2 regions of the Roseateles sp. 22389 genome follow, and region 1 is predicted to be linked to the other one. Evidence: predicted binding sites of a transcription regulator. Region 1 holds the regulator's gene; the other holds the start of a gene.
What was found. The regulator FliA, encoded in region 1, starts transcription of late flagellar genes. The targets are predictions, from matches to a motif close to CTAAAGTTTNNNNNNNNNNNGCCGNTA.
Positions count from the first base shown of each region.

Region 2: the regulator FliA is predicted to act here: its motif matches at 1,506-1,532, upstream of ACTJKJ_RS12880 (FlxA-like family protein).

Region 1 is NZ_JBQEOF010000002.1:437,142-440,131, forward strand. It holds gene ACTJKJ_RS04965 (methyl-accepting chemotaxis protein) at 1-577, opposite strand, end outside; gene ACTJKJ_RS04970 (RNA polymerase sigma factor FliA) at 722-1,435, opposite strand; gene ACTJKJ_RS04975 (MinD/ParA family ATP-binding protein) at 1,457-2,278, opposite strand; gene flhF (flagellar biosynthesis protein FlhF) at 2,660-2,990, opposite strand, start outside.
Region 2 is NZ_JBQEOF010000008.1:13,122-16,111, forward strand. It holds gene accC (acetyl-CoA carboxylase biotin carboxylase subunit) at 1-17, shown strand, start outside; gene ACTJKJ_RS12870 (VOC family protein) at 28-522, shown strand; gene ACTJKJ_RS12875 (response regulator) at 586-1,020, opposite strand; gene ACTJKJ_RS12880 (FlxA-like family protein) at 1,093-1,479, opposite strand; gene ACTJKJ_RS12885 (inositol monophosphatase family protein) at 1,613-2,401, shown strand; gene ACTJKJ_RS12890 (MFS transporter) at 2,461-2,990, shown strand, end outside.

The sequences.
Region 1 (2,990 bases):
CGACCTCGACATCCGCGAAGGCCTGGTGGATCTTGCTCTGCGCGGCGCCTCCCGCGCCGTCCGCCCGCAGCTCGCGGCTGAAGCTCTCGATCCGCGAATCGAGCGTTCCCACCGTGCCCATGATCGCCTTCGAGGACGCCTCGACCTGCGCCGCCAGGTCCTTGACCGCGTCCGCCACGACGCCGAAACCGCGTCCGGCCTCGCCGGCGCGCTTGGCCTCGACCGACGCGTTGAACGCGACCAGTCGCGTCTGCAGCGCGATCTTCGTGATCTCAGACGCCGCGTCGCTCACCAGCCGCAGCGTGGAGACGATCTCGCCGACCTCGTCGCCCACGCCGGACAGCGCCGTGCGCGCGCGCCCCACCGCCTCGCGGGTCTGGTTCGTCGATTGGTTGATGCCGTCCTGCGCATGCCGGACCTGCTCGAGCTCCGCGCCCAGCGCCTGCATCGCCTGCGCCTGCGAGGTCACGACCTTCTGCGTGTCCTCCAGCAGCCCGCGGACTTCGGCCGCGTCGCGGCCCAGTTTGGACACGCCGCCCGACAGCTCCCGGACGACGGTGGTGGTCTTGCCTTGCATCGTCGGCTCGCGCGGGCCGATCCCGGCGCCGCCCTCCGACGCGTCAGGCGACGCCTTCCCGGCTCGCCTGCGCAATGAGTCCCACATCGGACGCTCCCCCATGGTGTTTGGACCACAAGGACTGCGGCCGCTGTGCGGCCCGTTTTACCAGTCGCGCAGCTTCACGCGCAATCGGGCAATCGCTTGACTGTGCAGCTGGCACACCCGCGATTCGGTCACCTTCAGCACGGCGGCGATCTCTTTCAGGTTCATGTCATGTTCGTAGTACATGGACATGACGTAACCCTCGCGCTCCGGCAGGTTCTTGATGGCCTCCACCAGCGCCTCGCGCATGCGGTGGTCGCGCAGCATCGACATCGGATCGGCCGACTCGTCGCTGACGTGGCGGTCGAGGTAGTCGTCGCTGTCGTCATCCCCGGAGATGTCCTCCAGATAGACCAGCTGCGTGCCGCGTACCTTGCCCAGCATCTCCTGGTACTCGCCCAGCGAGATGCCCATCTCCGCGGCGATCTCCGATTCCTGCGGCGGACGGCCCAGCTTCTGCTCGAGCTTGTGCACCGCGCTCTCGATCGAGCGCTGCTGGCGCCGGTTGCCGCGGCTCATCCAGTCGCTGCCGCGGAGCTCGTCGAGCATCGCGCCGCGGATGCGCTGCGTCGCGAAGGTCTCGAACTGCACGCCCTGCGCCGTGTCGAAGCGCGACAGCGCGTCCGTCAGGCCGATCAGGCCGACCTGGATCAGGTCGTCCAGTTCCACATTGGCCGGCAGCTTGGCGATCATCTGATGCGCCAGGCGGCGCACCAGCGGGCTGTACTGGCGGATCAGCGAGTTGTTGTCGAGTTGACCCTTGGCGGTGTACATCGTCTCGTCTCCCATCCGGGGTCAATGCGCAGCCAGGGTCACGCCTTGCGGGGCGCGACCGGCCTTGGGCTGCCACATCGGCCGCGGACGCAGCGGCATCGCATCGGCGGCGCTGTCCAGCGCCGCGCCAGGCACCGACGCCAGCAGCAGCTCGCGCGCCATGTGACGCATCTCGTGCGTCAGCGGCGCCGTCACCGGCTGGCGGGGATCCAGGCAGGCCCACTCGCGCAGCACCGCGCCGAGGAAACCATCGCCGCAGCTCGAAAGCTGCTGCGCGATCCGCTCGGCCAGGCGCAGCTGCGGATTGCAGGCCAGCAGCAGGCTGTAGACCATCAGGCCCGCCCGCTGCGTCAACCACTTCATGCCGGCGTAGGCGTAGGTCACGCTCTGCACGTCGGTGTCGGCCAGCAGCACCGGTCTCACCTCGCGCGAGACCAGCACGCGGCTCAGTTCGGCCGCGCTGGCATGCAGCAGGATCACGTCCGCGAACGGGGCCGCGTCGGTCACCGCTTCCAGGAACTGGGCGGCCGAGCCGTTGGCGTTGATGTAGCGCAGCGGCAGTCCGCGCGCGGCCAGGAAGGACACCTTGGCCGACAGCGGCTCCACGCACGCCGCCAGGTCCACCGCCGCGAGGTCGGACGGCGCCGAGGCCTGCTCGCCGGCGTCCACCACCAGCGTGTGCAGGCCCAGTTCGGCGAAGGCGGCGCACATGCCTTCGAGCAGCGCGCCGCTGCCCACGACATGCGGATTGCTCACCACCGGCACCACCCGCACCCGCGCGGTGGCGAAGAGGCGTCGCAGGCCGTCGGCCTGGTCCTTGGGAGCATTGCTGAAATCGCGCATTGGGCTGCTCTGTGTCGTCTTACGTGTTGGGTTCCAGCGGTCGTTTCCCTCTGACAGGGAAGCGCCATTGCTGGAGCCGTTACCGGAAGTTTCGCCCCGGGGGCCACCCTTCGACGCGGAATTGAAAGGGGGAAACACCCCGCTTTTCTCTGCCGCTTTCGCCCTCGCTTGCCTCTGGCCCGGCGACTTCAGGCCGTTGCCGGCCTGGGTCGCGCACAGGACAAGTTGACCACCATGAAGCAACGTCGGGTTAACAAAGCCCCAACGACAGAAGGGAAGAGCACGGCTCTTCCCAGGTTCGAGGCGTTCAAGATTGCCACTACCCTCACCCCCGCCCTCTCCCGCAAGCGGGCGAGGGAGTCAGGAGGGGGTGTTGTTCGGTCAGTTCAGGCCCATGGGCGAGGCTGCGCCGGCCGACGCGCCGACGGAGCCGGCGGTGAAGATCAGGTTGACATCGGAGGCGTCCATGCGCCAGGCCGACTGGCCGTGGCTGCGCAGCGCGCGCTGCACCAGGGCCTGCGATGACAGGCGGTGCCAGTCTTCCGGCACGCGCTGGCCGTTGGTGACGCCCAGCACCCGCAGCTTGTGGCGGATCACCGTGTCCAGCGCCGGGGCCAGCTTCACCGCCTCGTCCAGCTTGGACAGGATCACGCCCTGCGCTTCCGCGCCGCGCCAGGCGCCGACCACGTCCTCGATCGTCTCGCCCTGCTGC
Region 2 (2,990 bases), on a different contig from region 1:
TCGTGCGCTTCGAGTGAGGAGGAGACGATGAGCGCATCCAACGGGCAGGGCGCGAAGCCCTATCGGATCCTGGGGATCCAGCAGATCGCGATCGGCGGGCCGGACAAGGCGGCGCTGCGGCGGCTGTGGGTGGACGTGCTGGGGCTGGAAGTCACGAGCAACTTCGTGTCGGAGCGCGAGAACGTCGACGAGGACATCTGCGCGATCGGCAGCGGGCCGCACAAGGTCGAAGTCGACCTGATGCAGCCGCTGGATCCGGAGAAGAAGCCGGCGGTGCACACGACGCCGCTGAACCACGTCGGGCTGTGGGTCGACGACCTGCCGAAGGCGGTCGAGTGGATGACGGCCAACGGCGTGCGATTCGCGCCGGGCGGCATCCGCAAGGGCGCGGCGGGTTACGACATCTGCTTCATCCATCCGAAGAGCAATGACGAGTTCCCCATTGCGGGGGAGGGCGTGCTGATCGAGTTGGTGCAGGCGCCGGAGGAGGTGGTGAAGGCGTTGGGCGAAGCCGGTGGCTGATGGGGCTGACGGCAGCCGGCTCCGATGGGGGACGCTTGGCGCTTCAGGAGCACTCCTGGCGCGTCAGTCGACCAGGATGTTCCGGTTCTTCAGCGTCAGGTGGATCTTGTCGCCGACCGTGTCCTTGTTGAACGGCTTGACGATGTAGCCGGTCGCGCCGAGTTGCGCGGCGCGGATGATGTCTTCCTTGCGGCCCTCGGCGGTGACCAGCAGCACCGGAATCGTGCGCAGTTGATCGCCTTCGGGTTTGGTGCGCAGCGCCTCCAGCAGCTGGAAGCCGTTCATCACCGGCATGTTCACGTCGCTGAGCACGAAGTGGACCGGCTCGCCGGACTCGGCCGACAGCTCCAGCTGCCGCAGCGCCGCCTTGCCGTCCTCGGCCTCCAGGATCTTCTTGAAGCCGAGCTCGCGCAGCAGGCCGGAGATGATGCGGCGCATGGTCGAGAAGTCGTCGACCACCAGGAAACAGAATTCTTCGCGCTTGATCGTCGTGACCATCTGACACCTCTTCAGGCGGGGAATCGTAGCGCGGCAGGATCCGCGCCCGAGCGCCCGAGCGCCCGGCGCGCGTCAGGCGACCTCGTCCAGCAGCGCGCCCAGCATCGATGTCGCCGGCGAGCGCCGGCCCACCGGCTCCTCCTCCGCGCGAGCCGCCGCTGGCGCCACCGGCGGGGCGCTCCGTGCCGCCGCCTTGGCCTGGGCGGCTTCCGCGGCCGCCTTCTGGATCTGCGCGATCTGCTCCATCACCATCTGCATCTGCGCCTGCAGCAGCTTCTGGTGCTTCTCCTTGACGGACGGGTCCATCGTCGAATCGGTCGCCAGGTCCTTCATCTGCTTCTGCAATTGCTTGAGCTGGGCCTGCAGGCGGGCGATCTGTGCATCGCTGCCCGACCCCGAAGGCGCGGAGGTGGACGATCCGGCGGGGGCGGCGGCGGCGGTGGGAACGGCGACATGCATGGAAACTCCTTCGGCAACCCTCGGGATATCGACCGCCGGGGGCAGGTCTTGAGCGTCGTCCGGGCGCATGCCGCGCAGCGTGCCGGCGCGCCTGTCGCCGCGAGGGGCAAGCCCGTGCGGGTAGCATCGCCGGATGAGCGCCACCCGTCCCGATCCCGTCGCCGAGCTGCTGCGGCACGCCGCCACCACCTACATCGCACCGCGCTTCCGCCGCCTGGCGGATGACGACGTGATGCAGAAGGCGCCCGGCGAATGGGTCACGACGGTGGACCGGGAGGTCGAGGCCTTCCTGACCCCCGAGCTGCGCGCGCTGGTGCCGGGCTCGCGCGTGGTCGGGGAAGAGCAGTGCGCGGAGACCCCGGAGCTGCTGGACCAGCTCGACGAGGGTCAGGTGTGGCTGGTCGATCCGCTGGATGGGACCTTCAACTTCATCTCGGGACGCGAGCCGCTGTCGTCGATGGTGGCACTGCTCGAGGATGGCGTGGCGGTCGGCGCCTGGATGCTCGATCCGATCGGCGGCGTGCTGCACCACGCGCGGCGCGGGCAGGGCGCCTGGCGCGAGGGCGAGCGGCTGAAGGCGGCGCCGGGACCCGGGCTGCGTCGCGCGGTCGTCAAGACGCGCTTCCTGCCGCAGGAACACCAGGGTCGCGTGGCGACCTGGCAAGGCGTCGAGATCCTCCCGGGCTTGAACTGCGCCGGTGCGGAATACCCCGCGCTCGTCGAGGGCGCCTTCGACGCGACGCTCTACTGGCGCAAGCTCGCCTGGGACCACGCGCCCGGCACGCTCTTCGTCACCGAGGCCGGCGGCGTCGCCGCGCGGCTGGACGGCACGCCGTACCGCGCGGGCGACCGCGAGCCCGGGTTGCTCGTGGCGCGCAGCCCCGAGGTGTGGGACGAAGCCGCGGCGGCCTGGAGGGTCTGACCGAGCCTGCGCCGTCGAACGCCCCGAGCGGGGAACGCCGATTGCCGCATCGCCCGTCGATGACGGCCTCGCTCGCTTCCCTGGACATCGCCCGCCGGCTCGATCGGCTCCCTTGGTCACGCTGGCACTGGCGCGTGGTGCTCGCGCTGGGCGTGGCCTGGGTGCTGGACGGCCTGGAGGTGACGCTGGTCGGCTCCGTCGGCGCCGTGCTGGAGCGACCTGACACGCTGGGGCTGTCCGCGGTGCAGGTCGGCTGGTCCGGCTCGCTCTACCTGGCCGGCGCGATCGTTGGCGCACTGGTCTTCGGGCGCCTGTCCGACCGGCTCGGCCGCAAACGGCTGTTCCTCGCCACGCTGGCCGTCTACGCCGTCGCGACGCTCGCCACCGCCTTCTCGACCGATTTCGCGTTCTTCGCGCTGTGCCGCTTCGTCACCGGCCTGGGCATCGGCGGCGAATACGCCGCCATCAACTCCGCCATCGACGAGCTGGTGCCCGCCCGCGTGCGCGGCCGCGTGAACCTGGCGATCAACGGCAGCTTCTGGATCGGTGCCGCGCTCGGCGCCGCGGCCAGCCTGCTGCTCCTGCATCC